DNA from 3 places in the Streptomyces europaeiscabiei genome. Region 2 is predicted to be linked to each of the others. Evidence: riboswitches for the same ligand, from Rfam matches in the RefSeq annotation. Region 2 holds a riboswitch; each other region holds the start of a gene.

Region 1 (5,253 bases), 1.2 Mb from region 2:
GCCCTTGGCGGTGTGGAGGGTCATGAGCGTGATGACGCCCGAGCCGTCCTCCTCCTCGTCCGGGATCTGGTCGGAGTCGGCGACCAGCGCCACCCGCTCCAGGAAGGCGGGCAGCCCGACGGGCGTCGCAGCCGCCGCCTCGCCGTCACCTTCCGCGGCACCGGCCTCCTGCTCGAACTCCAGTGCCACGGCGGCGAGTTCCTGGAGGTTCTCGATGCGGGTCTCGTCCTGCGGGTCGGTCGAGGCCTGCAACTCGGCCAGATAGCCGGTGCGTTCGAGGACCGCCTCCAGGATGGTCGCCGGTCCGGCGCCGGACTCGACGACGGTCCGCAGGTCCTCCATCAGCGTGTTGAACCGCTTGACCGCGTTCGTCGACCGGGCCGCCATGCCGTACGCCTCGTCGACGCGCTTCAGCGCCTGCGGGAAGCTGATCTTCTCGCGCTGCGAGAGGGCGTCGATCATCGCCTCGGCGCGGTCACCGATGCCTCGCTTGGGCACGTTGAGGATGCGGCGCAGCGGGACCGAGTCCTCCGGGTTGGCGAGGACGCGCAGGTACGCGAGGACGTCCCGGACCTCCTTACGCTCGTAGAAGCGGACGCCGCCGACGACCTTGTAGGGCAGGCCGACGCGGATGAAGATCTCTTCGAAGACTCGGGACTGGGCGTTCGTCCGGTAGAAGACGGCGACGTCTCCGGCCTTCGCGTCGCCCGCGTCCGTCAGTCGGTCTATCTCGTCGGCGACGAACTGGGCCTCGTCGTGTTCGGTGTCGGCGACATAGCCGGTGATCTGCGCACCCGCGCCCGCGTTGGTCCACAGGTTCTTGGGGCGGCGGGACTCGTTGCGCTCGATGACCGCGTTGGCCGCGCTCAGGATGGTCTGGGTGGAGCGGTAGTTCTGCTCCAGCAGGATCGTCGTCGCGTCCGGGTAGTCCTCCTCGAACTGGAGGATGTTCCGGATGGTCGCGCCGCGGAAGGCGTAGATCGACTGGTCGGCGTCACCCACGACGCAGAGCTCGGCAGGGGGTACGTCCCACTCGTTGGGCGGTACGTCGACGGGGTGCTCAAAGGTGCCGACCAGCTCTCTGACCAGGGAGTACTGCGCGTGGTTGGTGTCCTGGTACTCATCGACGAGGACGTGGCGGAAGCGGCGGCGGTAGTGCTCGGCGACGTCCGGGAAGGCGCGCAGCAGATTGACCGTCGTCATGATCAGGTCGTCGAAGTCGAGCGCGTTCGCCTCGCGGAGGCGGGACTGGTAGAGCGCGTAGGCCTGGGCGAGGGTCTTCTCGAAGCCGTCGGCGGCCTGGGCGGCGAAGTCCTCCTCGTCGATCAGCTCGTTCTTCAGGTTCGAGATCTTGGCGCTGAAGGACTTGGGCGGGAAGCGCTTCGGATCGAGGTCCAGATCACGGCAGACGAGCGCCATCAGCCGTTTGCTGTCGGCGGCGTCGTAGATCGAGAAGGAGGACGTGAAGCCGAGCCTCTTCGACTCGCGCCGCAGGATCCGTACACACGCGCTGTGGAAGGTCATGACCCACATAGCGTTGGCGCGCGGTCCCACGAGCTGCTCGACGCGTTCCTTCATCTCGCCCGCGGCCTTGTTGGTGAAGGTGATCGCGAGGATCTGGCCCGGGTGGACCTGCCGCTCGCCGAGCAGATGCGCGATGCGGTGGGTGAGCACCCGGGTCTTTCCGGAGCCGGCACCGGCCACGATGAGCAGGGGCGAGCCCGCGTGGACCACGGCCGCGCGCTGGTTCTCGTTCAGCCCGTCCAGGAGCGCCGCCGCGTCGATCACCGGGCGGGGGGCACCGTCGCGGTAGTAGGCGTCCCGGTCCGGAGGCACGTCGAACTTCCCGCCGAACAGATCGTCCGGAAGCGGCTCCGGTACGTGATCGTCCTCGGGCGGCGGCGGGGGTTCCTCCGCATGACCGCGGGGGGCCTGGAGGTCCGCCAGGAAGCTGTCGTCAAAGAGGCTGCTCATCGCTCTCCGAGTCTAGGCGCCCCCACTGACAGCGAGAGGCCACCCCGGAAAGTCCGCATTCGCCACCCACCGCGACGGCTTTGCGACGGTGAGCGATCGAGCGTACCGCCTGTCGCGCCGAAGAGGCTAAGGTCACGAAAACGTATCGGGCATATCGCACATCAACCTTCACACGGGCCACACGAGTTGGCTAGCTTTTTCCTTTGGGCCGTACGACCCAACCGGCGAACGTCGCCGGGCCGCACAGCCTCCGCCGAGTCCGGTACGCCTCCCGAGGCAGCCGGAGCCGGGGACCCACCGATCTCTGGGGTGAATCGACCCGACCGCCGCATGCGGCAAGGGTCGTAGGGCAAACCTTCCGAAGCTTGCGCCCGAACCCGACAGCTAACTCGGTAGGCGGAATACGGAAGGAGACGCCGAACCATGGCGCCGCACCGCAAGCCGCGTCCGGCCGGAACGCGCGCGGGCATACGCACCCCCGCTCTCGCCACGGCCGCCCTCACCTCCGTGGCCCTGCTCTCCCAGACGGCCACCGCCGCCCCCTCGGCCGACGCCAAGCCGAGCCTGGAGGAGGTCGAGAAGAAGGTCGACGCCCTCTACCGCCAGGCAGGTTCGGCGACCGAGAACTACAACGCGGCCAAGGAGAAGACGACCAAGCAGAAGAAGCAGGTCGACACCCTCCTCGACGGCGTCGCCAAGCGCACGGAGAAACTCAACGAGGCGCGGGAGGATCTCGGTCCGCTCGCCACGGATCAGTACCGCACGGGCGCGGCCGCCCCCGACCAGGCCTCGCTGCTCCTGGCGGATGACCCACAGGACCACCTCGACCAGAACCAGCTGATGGACCGGTTGACGGACCGCCGGCAGGACTCCGTCGACGCGTACGTCACCCAGCAGGCGGAGGCGACGGAGCAGCGCCAGGAGGCGAGCGACGGCCTCGAACAGCTCACCGAGTCACAGAACACCCTCAAGGCCAAAAAGGCCAAGGTCCAGGCGAAGCTCGCCGAGGCCCGCGAACTGCTCTCCACCATCACCGCCGGCGAGAAGGCCCGGCTCGCCGCGCTCGAACAGCGCGAGCAGGAGGAGGCCGACCGCAAGGCAGAGGAACTCGCGCGGCAGCAGGCGGCACAGCCGACGACCTGGGCGCCCCAGGAGACCCAGGAAGCCCAAGGCGGCCAGGGAACCCAGGGAACCCAGGAGGAGACCTCCACCGGCGCCGAGACGTCCGCCGACGCCACCTCCGAGACCGTCGCCCCGGCCGAGGACTCGACCTACGCCTCGAAGGCCACCAAGGCCCTCGCCTTCGCCCGCGCGCAGATCGGCAAGCCGTACGTCTGGGGCGCCACCGGCCCCGGCTCCTACGACTGTTCCGGCCTCGCCCAGGCCGCCTGGAAGGCCGCCGGCGTCGATATCCCCCGCACGACCTACGACCAGGCCACCTCCGGCACCGCCGTCTCCCTCGCCAACGCCAGACCCGGTGACCTGGTCTTCTTCTACGACAACATCAGCCACGTCGGCCTCTACATCGGCAACGGCATGATGATCCACGCCCCGAATCCGGGGACGTACGTCCGCGAGGAGTCGGTCTTCTACGACGGGGAGTCGTCGATCCACAGCGTGGTGCGGCCTGCGTAACGGCACGTGTAGGTTCCCTTGCCACTTTGCGCTTTCTCACTGACTCTGCGCCTACGTTGCGCGTGACGCGAAGTCGGTGAGACGGCCGGCAGCCGGGTGGCGTGGATGTGTTGGTGAAAGCTGGGTTCTGGCGACACTTGAGGGCTTGCGGGGTAGGAGCATTGACGTGCTCTGCGGGATGAGGCTGGAGTGACGCCAGGTCGGGCCGGGCGCAAGACGCCATGGCGAGTTGATCAGTCCTTGGCCTCCTCGGCAGCAGCTGCTGCGCCGCGCCGTGTCGGGTCAGCTGTCGAGGGATCGAGTTCGTCGGCAGCACGGGCCCTGCGGGTAGGAGAAACTGCCAGCGCGAGCGCCTGGACGACTGCCCCGGACAGTCCGATCCACAGGGCGAAGCGATAGCTGACCTGGTCGGCGATTACTCCGCCAAGCGGTGCCCCCACCGCTACCATTCCCCAGTTCATCGAGCGGATCGTCGCGTTCATCCGCCCGCGCAGCCGGTCGGGTGTCACCGCCTGGCGGTAGCTCATCTCCACCGGGCTTTCGATGCCGATGGCCAGGGACACGAGAAAGAAGGCGAGCGACACGGAGGCAAGCGCCCACGGTCCGCGCTCGGCCAGGACCAGGGGCAGCCAGCCGATGGCGGCGAGCAGGCGGAAGGCGATCAGGGTGGCGCCGACGTCCAGTCTTCCGGCCACGCGCCCGGAGAGCGCACCGCCGAGTAATACGCCGACACTCGCGCAGGCATAGGTGACCCCCAGACCGAATTCGCCGATCCTGAGGCCGTGCAGGGCGAAGACCACGAAGACCGTGCTCACCATGCTGTTGAAGAGGAGCATCGCGTGCGAGGTCAGGGCGATGGACGTCAGCGTGCGATGCCGGTAGACCCATGCCACGCCCTCGCGCAGCTCGCTGGCCAGGCTGCGCCGTGCGCCTCGATCGGGGACGGGGGCAGGCGCCTTCACCGAGGCGAGGAGCAGGCCGGATAGCAGATAGGTGAGGGCGTCCACCAGTACGGCAAGGGGCGCGCCCATGATTTTGATCAGTACCCCGGCGATGAGAGGGCCGGTCGAGCCGGCCACCGCGTCGGCCTGTTGCACACGGGCGTACCCCGCGTTGAGCAGCTCTTTCGGTACCAGCTGTGGCACATACGACTGGTTCGCCGCCTCGAACAGCAAAGACAGCACCCCGAACGCGAAGACGAACGCGCACAGCGCGGGAATGCTGAGCAGATCCAGCGCATACAGCACGGGTATCGCACCGAGCAGTACTGCCCTCCCGAGATCCGTGGCGACCATCATCGGCTTGCGTCGCCAGCGGTCCACCAAGACGCCGGCTATGAGTCCGAAGAGCAGATACGGGACCCAGCGCGCGGCGTTGACGATGCCTACCTCCGTGGCGGATGCGCTCAGCGTCACCGCGGTAAGGATCTGCAAGGCCAGCCCCGTGACCTGAGAACCGAAAGCCGACACAGCCGAGGCGGTCCAGAAACGTACGTACCCAGGAACTTCCGCTAGGCGCGCCATGACCGGACCGTACCAGCGAAGATCACCGGCAGGCGATGCCGGAACAGGTCACACAACGACAGCTGGATGTGCCCTGTGTTTCAGTTCTCATCGATATTTCCGAGCGATCTGATCGCTAAGT
Region 2 (5,253 bases):
CACGTCGGCCTCCCAGTGGGCGGGGTACTCGTGCCGGTCCGACGAGGTCTGCATGGGCCCCAGAGTACGGCTCGCGTACGGCAACGGCGCGGGGCAGTCTGGGGACGCACAACACAAGCGCGACAGCCGGTTCGCGGTCAGGCCGTGGGCCCGTTCCGGTGCGTCGCACGATATGGGAAACTGGTCTAGACAACATGGTCTAGACCTCTCTGAAGCACCCGAGACACCTGAAGGGCAGCATCACATGGCTGAGCGCCGCGTCAACGTCGGCTGGGCCGAGGGCCTCCACGCCCGACCCGCATCCATCTTCGTCCGGGCCACCACGGCCTCCGGTATCCCCGTGACGATCGCCAAGGCCGACGGGAACCCCGTCAACGCGGCCTCCATGCTGGCGGTCCTGGGCCTCGGCGCCCAGGGCGGCGAGGAGATCGTGCTCGCCTCCGACGCCGAGGGCGCGGACGTCGCCCTCGACCGGCTGGCGAAGCTCGTGGCCGAGGGGCTCGAAGAACTCCCCGAGACGGTCTGAGCGGCCGGGTAGGCGGAACGGAAAAGGCCTGAAAGGCCACCCGCCCACACACCGAAGGGCTCGTCCGATTTATCGGGCGGGCCCTTCGTATTTTTCGTCCTGTTCGGCGTTCCGTGGGCAGCAGAAAGAATACCCCTCGGAATTCTTGCCTCTTTGTATACGGCTCCCGTGTTAATGCCGCAGACTCGGCGTGTTTACGGGGTGTTGCGAAGTCCTCACACGGTCCGGGCGCTCCGCCCCGCCGGCCCCGCCCGGAAATCGGAGCCGGTGCGCGGCGGTGGCGCGCTCGGTGTGCAGGGACGTGATGGTGCGGGCCCGGTCGCTGTCGCCGCGCGCGACGGCGTCCACGATGCCGCCGTGCTCCGCCCAGGACTCCACGGGGTCGGCGGGCGCCTCGACCGCGTACATCCAGGCGATCTTGTGCCGCAGCTGGGCGAGTGTCGACGTCAGGGCGGGGCTGCCGGACGCCTGTGCGAGCGTCTCGTGGAACCAGCCGCCCAGGGAGCGCAGATCCTCGCTGGTGCCCCTCCTGGCCCGCTCCTGCCCCAGCCTGACCAGGCCTCGCAACACCTTGAGGTGCGCCTCCGTGCGGCGCTGGGCGGCACGGGCGGCGCCCAACGGCTCCAGCAGCATGCGCATCTCCAGCAGGTCGGCGGCCTCCTGCTCGGTCGGCTCGGCGACGCACGCGCCCGCGTGCCGTCGGGTCACCACGAAGCCCTCGGCCTCCAGCGTGCGCAGCGCCTCGCGCACGGGGACCCGGCTGACGCCGTACCGGCGGGCGAGCAGTTCCTCGGTGAGACGGCTGCCGCGCTCGTAGACACCCGCGACGATGTCATCACGGATCGCCGTGCATACCGAGTGCGCCGGAATACGCATACCGACCTCCGCCTTAATCCCCGTGAAACGTCGATGATTGACGTGTGTTCCAGCGACTCTATTGCAGCGGGCCGGAATTTCCGATGGCAGGCCGGAATCCAGGGATATTTTTTGGACAGGAGGTACGGGACAGGAGGTACGTCACAACGCGAAAAGCCCCGGCTCGTGAGCCGGGGCCTTCGGGGAGCGTTGCGCGCCGCGTCAGACGTTCACGCCGTGCGAGCGCAGATACGCGGCGGGGTCGATGTCCGAGCCGTACTCGGCCGTCGTCCGGGCCTCGAAGTGCAGGTGCGCGCCCGTGACGTTGCCGGTCGCCCCGGAGAGGCCGATCTGCTGGCCGGGGGTGACCGTCTGGCCGACGGAGACGCCGATGGACGACAGGTGGCCGTACTGGGTGTACGTGCCGTCGGTCATCTTGATGACGATGTTGTTGCCGTACGCGCCACCCCAGCCGGCCTCGACGACGGTGCCGGAGCCCACCGCGTGGACGGCGGTGCCGGACGCGGCGTGGAAGTCGACGCCGGTGTGGCTGCCGGAGGACCAGACGGCGCCGCCGGCCTTGTAGCCGGTGGAGATGTACGAGCCGCTGATGGGGGAGACATAGGTGTTGAGGCGCTCGCGCTCGGCCGCGCGGGCGGCGCGTGCCTTGATCTCCTCGCGCTCCTTGGCGGCGGCACGTTCCTGCTCGGCCTTCTCGGCGGCGGCCTTGCGGGCCTCCTCCTGCGCCTTCTTCTTGACCTCCGCCACCTCGGCGGCCTGCTGCTGGGCAACGGCCTGGGCGTCCACCTGGTCGGCGACCGTGTCGCCGAGGACGATGATCTGGTTCAGGCCGGTCTGCTCGACGGCGGGCTCCTCCGCGGCGAGCGCGGGGCCGGCGAGGGTGCCGATGACACCGGTGGTGGTGAGAGCGGCTACGCCCACGTTCCTCGTGGTCGTGCGCTGTACACGGCCGGGACGGCGGTGCTTGCCGGGGGCGCGGGTGAACGCCATGAAGTGGCTGATCCTTTCCTTCCTTCTCGCCTACCGGGTTAGCTGACGGGTTCGGAGCAGGAAGGTCTCCTACGGCTGCCCCTCGTTTCGCGTCGCTCGCGAAGGGCACCCGATTCACCCCAGGGGACTTCGGTGGGTCCCCGGCTCCCCGGGCTCGCGCCATGGGGATTCGGCGATGACTGTCCGGTGCCGCGGCTGCGGCGAACCTCTGACGAACAGCCGGACCGACGCTAAGTGCGCCGTCTTCGAAATAACAAACGGATCACAGGATTTGTTAAGTACGCCACAGGTCAGACACACAGCCTCCGCCATCAATACGGACAAACGTGGGCCCTGGTGACTCTTCAGTCACCAGGGCCCCACGGACGTGTGTCCTTCTGTCCGGTTTCTACTCGGCCGGTACGACGGTGACTTCACCGATTCCGAGGGCCCTGACCGGCTCCTCGATCTGCGCGGCGTCGCCCACGAGGACGGTCACCAGACGGTCCACCGGGAAGGCGCTCACGACGGCCGCGGTGGCCTCCACCGTGCCGGTGGCGGCGAGTTGGCGGTACAGCGTCGACTGGTAGTCGTCCGGCAGGTGTTGCTCGACCTGGTCGGCCAGCGTGTTCGCCACGGCCGCGGCCGTCTCGAACTTGAGGGGGGCGACCCCGACGAGGTTCTGCACGGCGACATCCCGCTCGGCGTCGGTCAGCCCCTCGGCGGCGAGGGTGCGCAGCACCGTCCACAGGTCGTCGAGCGCCGGGCCGGTGTTGGGTGTGTCGACGGAGCCGCTGATGGCGAGCATCGCCGTGCCCGAGCCGTCGGGCGCGGAACGCAGCACCTGGCCGAACGCGCGCACCCCGTAGGTGTAGCCCTTCTCCTCGCGCAGGACGCGGTCCAGGCGGGAGGTGAGGGTGCCGCCGAGGCAGTAGGTGCCAAGCACCTGGGCCGGCCACACACGGTCGTGCCGGTCGGCGCCCACCCGGCCGATGAGCAACTGGGTCTGCACGGAGCCGGGACGGTCCACGATGATCACGCGCCCGGTGTCGTCGGCGCTCACCGACGGCACGGTGCTCGGCTTGGCCGCGGAGCCGGTCCAGGCGCCCAGGGTCTCGCCCAGCAGCGTGTCGAGGTCGACCCCGGCGAGGTCGCCGACGACCACTGCGGTGGCCGTCGCGGGGCGTACGTGCCGCTCGTAGAAGGCCCGTACGGCCGCGGAGTCGATGCCCTCGACGGTCTCCTCGGTGCCCTGGCGGGGCCGCGACATGCGGGACGTGGCCGGGAACAGCTCCCTGTAGAGCTCCTTGGCGGCCCGGCGGCCCGGGTTGGCGGTCTCGTGCGGGATCTCGTCGAGCCGGTTGGCCACCAGCCGCTCGATCTCGCTGTCCTCGAACGCGGGTGCCCGCAGCGCGTCGGCGAGCAGCCCCAGGCCCTTCTCCAGCCGCGACACGGGCACTTCGAGGGACAGACGTACGCAGGGGTGGTCGGCGTGCGAGTCGAGGGTGGCGCCGCAGCGCTCCAGCTCGGCGGCGAACTCCTCGGCCGTGTGCTTGTCGGTGCCCTCGGAGAACGCCCTGGTCATGATGGTGGCGACGCCGTCCAGGCCGGTCGGCTCGGCGTCCAGGGGCGCGTCGAGGATGACCTCCACGGCGACGACCTGCTGGCCGGGGCGGTGGCAGTGCAGCACGGTCAGACCGTTGTCCAGGGTGCCGCGCTCGGGCGCCGGGAACGCCCAGGGCCTGGCGTCGCCGGCCTGGGGCTGCGGGTGGAAGTCCATGGTCGCGAGCTCGGTCACTTCGCCGACTCCTCGTTCTCGTCGGTGGTTTCGACGGCCTCCGCCTCGGCGGCCTCCTCTTCGGCGCCCTCTTCGCCTGCGACGGGCTCGTACACGAGCACCGCGCGGTTGTCGGGCCTCAGGCGCGCCTTGGCGATCTCCTGGACCTCGTCGGCCGTCACCTCCAGGACCCGGTCGACGGCGGTGAGGGCGAGCTTCGGGTCGCCGAACAGGACCGCATACCTGCACAGTTCGTCGGCTCGGCCCGAGACCGTGCCGAGCCGGTCCAGCCACTCGCGCTCCAACTGGGCCTGGGCGCGCTCCATCTCCTCCGCCGTGGGCCCCTCCGCGGCGAACCGGGCGAGCTCCTCGTCGACGGCGGCCTCGATGACGGGCACCTCGACGTCACCGGAGGTCTTCACGTCCATCCACGCCATGGAGGGCGCACCGGCCAGCCGCAGGAGGCCGAACCCGGCCGTGACGGCCGTACGGTCACGGCGGACGAGCCGGTTGTAGAGGCGGGACGACTCGCCGCCGCCGAGGATCGTGAGCGCCAGGTCGGCCGCGTCGCACGCGCGCGTGCCGTCCTCCGGCAGCCGGTAGGCGGCCATCAACGCGCGCGCGGGCACGTTCTCCTCGACGACCTCGCGCAGCTGCTCGCCCATGACGTCGGGCAGCGCGCCGCTGCGCGGCTCTGGCTTGCCGTCGTAGGAGGGGATGGAGCCGAAGTACTTCTCCACCCACGCGAGTGTCCGGTCCGGGTCGATGTCGCCGACGATCGACAGGACGGCGTTGTTGGGCGCGTAGTACGTCCGGAAGAACTGCTGGGCGTCCTCCAGGCTGGCCGCCTCCAGGTCGTCCATCGAGCCGATCGGCGTGTGCCGGTACGGGTGGCCCTCGGGGTGGGCCAGGCGGAAGATCTTCTCGAAGGCCGTGCCGTAGGGCACGTTGTCGTACCGCTGCCGACGCTCGTTCTGGACGACGGCCCGCTGGTTGTCCAGGTTCTTCTGGTCGAGCGCGAGCAGCAGGCTGCCCATGCGGTCGGCCTCCAGCCACAGCGCGAGCTCCAGCTGGTGGGTGGGCATGGTCTCGAAGTAGTTGGTGC
Region 3 (5,253 bases), 1.1 Mb from region 2:
CACAGGTGCCGTCGAGCGCCCGGAGCGACCTGCGATGATGTTGAAGCCCGATTACGCCTGTTCGAATCTGTGGGGTCTTGATGTTGGAAATCGGCGCAGACGGCCGGACCTGGCTTCTCACCGGGCCCAGAAGCAGCTATGCCCTGCGGCTCACGGAGAACGACGAACTGCTGCACCTGCACTGGGGTCCCCGGATCGCGCTCGCTGACGTCGAGGAACTGGCCGCCCGGCAGCAGCTGCCGTACTGGCCGTTCGAGGCCCCGGTCGACGGACACGAGGAGTACCCCGTCGAGGGCGGTCCCCGTTTCACCCGTCCCGCCCTCTCCGTGCGCACGGACGAGCGGCGCGGCACCGAGTGGACCTTCCGGGAGTACGAGGCCGACGGCGACGAGCTGCGGCTGCGGTTCACCGACGACGGACTCGGGATCACGCTGCACTACCGGCTGCGCGACGACGTGATCGAGCGCTGGGTGACCCTCGTCAACGACGGGCCGGCGGTGGAGCTGCTGAGGGCCGACTCGGCGACCTGGACGCTGCCGTCGCGCGTCGAGGAGACCTGGCGGCTGTCCCAGCTGCACGGGCGATGGGCGGCCGAGTCCCGGCTCCTGCGCGGGGACCTCGCCTACGGCGAGAAGGTCATCGGCAGTCGGCGCGGGCACACCGGGCACCAGCACCTGCCCTGGGTCGCGCTCGACACCGACGCCACCGAGGAGCGCGGCGAGGTCTACGGCTGCGCCCTCGGCTGGTCGGGGTCCTGGCGGATCGCGGTGGCTCAACTCGCGGACGCGCGCGTGCAGATCACCGGCGGCGCCGGATACGACGAGTCCGGACTGCTGCGGCTGGACACGGGGGAGACGTTCACCACGCCCGTCTTCGCCGGCCTGTGGAGCGACGCAGGCTTCGGCGGGGCGAGCCGCGCCTGGCACGCGTACCAGCGGACGTACATCATCCCGGACGCGGACCAGGACCGGCCGGTGCTCTTCAACTCCTGGGAGGCCACCGAGTTCGACATCTCCGAGGAACAGCAGGGGACGCTCGCGCGGCGGGCGGCGGCCATCGGGGTCGAGCTGTTCGTCGTGGACGACGGCTGGTTCGGGGCGCGTACGAGCGACCGCGCCGGCCTCGGCGACTGGACACCCAATCCGGACCGCTTCCCGAAGGGGCTGAAGCCGCTCGCCGACTATGTGCACGCCCTGGGGATGCAGTTCGGCATCTGGGTCGAGCCCGAGATGGTCAACCCGGACAGCGAGCTGTACCGGGCGCACCCCGAATGGGCACAGTTCCAACCGGGACGAAAGAGGACGGAGCTGCGCAATCAGCTCGTACTCAACCTCGCGCGCGAGGACGTCCAGGAATACCTCTGGGAACGGCTGGACGCGCTGTTGTCCAGCGCGCCGATCGACTATGTGAAGTGGGACTTCAACCGCTGCTTCACGGATGCCGGCTGGCCCGGAGAGCCGTACCCGCAGAAGCTGTGGGTCGAGCACGTGCGCGCCTTCTACGCGCTGCTGGACCGGCTGCGGGCCGCGCACCCGGGAGTGGCGTTCGAGTCGTGCTCGGGCGGCGGCGGCCGGATCGACCTCGGGGTGATGGCCCGGACGGACCAGGTGTGGACGTCCGACAACACCGATCCGCTCGACCGGCTCGCCATCCAGCACGGCTTCAGCCAGATCCACCCGGCCCGGACCATGGCCGCGTGGGTCACCGACAGCCCGAACAACCAGCTCAACGGCCGGGTCAGCTCGCTGCGGTTCCGCTTCGTCAGTGCCATGGCGGGTGTGCTCGGCGTCGGCGGCGACCTCACCGAGTGGACGGAGGAGGAACTGGCCGAGGCGGGGAGCTGGGTCGGGCTGTACAAGGAGATCCGGCCGGTTGTGCAGCGCGGCGACCTCTACCGGCTGCGGCCGCCGACGGGCGGACTGAGTGCCGTGCAGTACGTCCACGGCGACGAGGTCGTCGTCCTCGCCTGGCTCCAGGCCCAGCACTACGGCGAGCCGTCGGCCCCGCTCCGGCTGCGCGGACTCGACCCGACGGAAACGTACGAGTGCCGTGAAACGGGTGAAATGCATCGAGGTGCGGTGCTGTTGCACCACGGGCTGCGGACAGGACTGCGCGGTGACCTCGATGCGACGGTTATCCGCCTACGTCGTACTTGAGTGATCTGTCCGAAATGCAGCCGTAATTCCAACAAGCCCTGTAATAAAGCCTACTGGCACGTAGGTGCGTGAGCAGCGTCATATTCGTGACGTTCCGCTGTCGCCATGTTCACGTAATTCGTATGTGCTTACAGGGCGTTGGGCAACATTCAAGACCGGTCCTTTACGGAGTGTAATCGTGAATTGATGTAAGGATCAGGGGGGAAGACGCACAGGAAGTCCCAATGGTTGTCTCTGTGGGCACAAGTCGCTTACGTTCGGCGTCAATCCGGACGGACGCCCAATCCTGCCGCCGACCGGAGCCGCGTACCGACCCGATCCACGGCAGGAGCGGGGGACCCACAGGTAGTACCGCCTGTTCCGGTCTCCGGAACGGCTAGGGGTAAAGCCGTGCGCAAGCACGGCCGGACATCTCCAGTCCGCACCCGACAGCTCACCTCGCAGGCGCCGGAGAGGAATTCGCCATGCCCGCGAAGGGTAAGCACCGCCGTCCGAAGTCCCAGCGTTTCACCCGCTCGATCGCCGCCGCCGGGACCGGTGGCGCGGCGCTCGCGCTGCCGCTGATCGGAGCCGCCGGCGCCCACGCCGCGACCCCGACGGCCGCCGTTTCCGGTGTGTCCGAGAAGGCCGCCACGATCGCCACCGAGAAGGCCGCGGCCGAGGCGGGCGCACGGATCGAGCAGGCCGAGAAGGCCGCGCAGGCGGAGAAGACCGCCACCAAGAAGGCGGCGACCAAGACCTACTCGGTGAAGGTCGGCGACTACCTCTCGAAGATCGCGGACGAGCAGGACGTCGAGGGGGGCTGGAAGCAGCTCTACTCGGACAACCGCGAGAAGATCGGCTCCGACCCGTCGCTCATCCACCCGGGGCTGAAGCTGTCGATCGGCGGGCAGGCCGCGTCGGGCGGTACGTCGCAGTCGTCGAAGCCGCAGCTGTCGCAGTCCTCGACGGCCGCCGGGTCCTCCCAGTCGTCGAAGTCCGCAGACTCCGCGAAGCAGGAGTCGAAGGACACCCAGGCGTCGACCTCCACGTCGAGCGGCCAGTCCTCGTCGTCCAACAGCTCCGGCTTCAGTCTGCCCATCCAGGGCGCCACCGTCGGCACCGCGTACAAGACCGCCGGCAGCATGTGGTCCAGCGGGTACCACACGGGCGTCGACTTCGTGGCCCCCACCGGGACCACCCTCAAGTCCGTGGGTGCGGGCACCGTCGTCTCCGCCGGCTGGGGCGGCGCGTACGGCAACCAGGTCGTCATCAAGCTCGCCGACGGCTACTACGCCCAGTACGCCCACCTGTCCTCGATCTCCGTCTCCGCGGGGCAGTCCGTGAGCGGCGGCCAGCAGATCGGTCTCTCCGGCGCGACCGGCAACGTCACCGGGCCGCACCTGCACTTCGAGATCCGCACCACCCCCAACTACGGCGCGGACATCGACCCGCTGGCCTACCTTCGCTCGAAGGGCGTCAGCGTCTGAGGCGCAGCCGCACGACCGCACCGAAGGCCGGCCCCCGTGATCCGCGGGGCCGGCCTTCGGCGTTCCCGGAGAGTCGGCCTTCTTCCGTGTCGGCTGCCCCCGCCACGGCCCCTGGCGAGGCGTGATCACCGTATTGCGATCTCGTGGCATGGCTGATCAAAGTCTCGACAGGTATGTGAATGAGCGGACACAGTGGTCTCCGTAAGCGCTTTCTACGCCTTGGGGGTCTTCGTGTCCGGCGTCGACCGACGCACTGCCGTCAAGAGCCGCGTCCTCGTGAGCGCTGCGGTGGCCGTGCGGCTTCCGGCCCGGGCCGCTGCGCCCGCTCTCGCCTCCGGTGAGCCGGGCGTGGTGCGTCCCGATGACCGGCGGCTCGTCTCCGACGGCCACTGGAGCCGCACCGCCGAGGCCGCCACCGTCGACTCCGGCTCCCGGCCGCCCTTCCGGTTCACCGGTGGCGGCGTCCGCGCCCTGTTCGGCGTCGCGTCGGTCACCTTGCCCGCGCAGATCCACGTGTCGGCGGACGGCGGCCCGAAACGGTTGTACGCCGTCGGCCGGAGCGGACCCGACTCGCGCAAGGGCCGGGCCGCGTCCTCCTGTTCCTCCTGTTCCTCCTGTTCTTCCTGCGGTTTCACCTGCAACGCGGACACCGGCGCAGCAACCGACGTCGCGGGCAGGACAGGGTGGGATTCCCCGCCCTCGGCGAACAGTCGGTGCCGGAAGGGCAGCACCGCCCCCACCGCGGTCGAGTGACCGCGGACCTCACCCCACATGGGCTGGAATCCCCCTCTTTTTGGAGCGGGTGAATGTCAAAGAAGGAGCGTCATGACCACTCGCAGAGCCTTCGGGACCCTTGCCGCCGGCGCGGCCCTCGCGGCGCTCGCCCCGGCGGGGACGGCGTCCGCGAGCCGCCGCCGCGGCCGGCTGATCGCCGCCGACGACTTCCGGCACGGGCTCGGGCAGTGGGCCCTGGAGTTGGAGAGGGGCGGGGCGGTCACGGCCTCGCGCGGGGTGCTGGATGTCGACGTGCCCGCCGGAGCCACGGTCTGGTTCAAGCGGAAGCTGGCAGGGCCGTACGTCGTCGAGTACACGGCCACGCCGGTCTCCGCGGGCGGGGTCAACGACCGGGTCTCCGATCTCAACAACTTCTGGAACGCCGTCGATGTGCGGTCGCCCGATGATCTTTTCGCCACCCGGCGTGGGGGCGCGCTCGCCGAGTACGACCATCTGAAGACGTACTACGTCGGGTACGGCGCCAACACGAATACGACCACGCGGTTGCGTCGGTACGTCGGTGAGGCGGGTGTGCGGCCGTTGATCTACGACTACACCGAGCCGCTGCTCGTCGCGAACGAGCCGAACCGCGTCCGGATCGTCTCCGACGGCTCGAAGGTCCAGTGGTGGAACAACGGGCGGCTCGTCTTCGACCACGTCGATCCCGCGCCGTACACGGGTGGGCATTTCGCCTTCCGCACCACCTGGAGTCACTTCCGGATCGAGGACTTCCGGGTGTGGAGGCCGGGCGGTCGGCACTGAGCGGTCGGCCGGACCGGGATGGTCGAGGGAGAGGGTCGGGGTGGCGGGGTGCCGCCGTCCCGGCCCGGTGTATTCCGGATTGACCCAAAACT

The links. Region 2 has a riboswitch for cyclic di-AMP ahead of OG858_RS33855 (M23 family metallopeptidase). Riboswitches for the same ligand answer to the same signal wherever they lie in the genome.
Region 1: it holds a riboswitch for cyclic di-AMP, as region 2 does, so the genes downstream of both, OG858_RS28620 (C40 family peptidase) here and OG858_RS33855 (M23 family metallopeptidase) in region 2, are expected to answer to the same signal.
Region 3: it holds a riboswitch for cyclic di-AMP, as region 2 does, so the genes downstream of both, OG858_RS38575 (LysM peptidoglycan-binding domain-containing M23 family metallopeptidase) here and OG858_RS33855 (M23 family metallopeptidase) in region 2, are expected to answer to the same signal.

Annotation. Positions count from the first base shown of each region.
Region 1 covers NZ_CP107841.1:6,517,469-6,522,721, reverse strand. The annotation lists gene pcrA (DNA helicase PcrA) at 1-1,974, opposite strand, end outside; cyclic di-AMP (ydaO/yuaA leader) riboswitch at 2,216-2,388, shown strand; gene OG858_RS28620 (C40 family peptidase) at 2,398-3,609, shown strand; gene OG858_RS28615 (MFS transporter) at 3,843-5,132, opposite strand.
Region 2 covers NZ_CP107841.1:7,755,580-7,760,832, reverse strand. The annotation lists gene OG858_RS33870 (bifunctional acetate--CoA ligase family protein/GNAT family N-acetyltransferase) at 1-54, opposite strand, end outside; gene OG858_RS33865 (HPr family phosphocarrier protein) at 245-526, shown strand; gene OG858_RS33860 (GntR family transcriptional regulator) at 698-1,402, opposite strand; gene OG858_RS33855 (M23 family metallopeptidase) at 1,604-2,392, opposite strand; cyclic di-AMP (ydaO/yuaA leader) riboswitch at 2,406-2,577, opposite strand; gene OG858_RS33850 (M16 family metallopeptidase) at 2,781-4,169, opposite strand; gene OG858_RS33845 (M16 family metallopeptidase) at 4,166-5,253, opposite strand, start outside.
Region 3 covers NZ_CP107841.1:8,878,095-8,883,347, forward strand. The annotation lists gene OG858_RS38570 (alpha-galactosidase) at 81-2,156, shown strand; cyclic di-AMP (ydaO/yuaA leader) riboswitch at 2,458-2,616, shown strand; gene OG858_RS38575 (LysM peptidoglycan-binding domain-containing M23 family metallopeptidase) at 2,621-3,625, shown strand; gene OG858_RS38580 (hypothetical protein) at 3,818-4,378, shown strand; gene OG858_RS38585 (DUF6250 domain-containing protein) at 4,451-5,161, shown strand.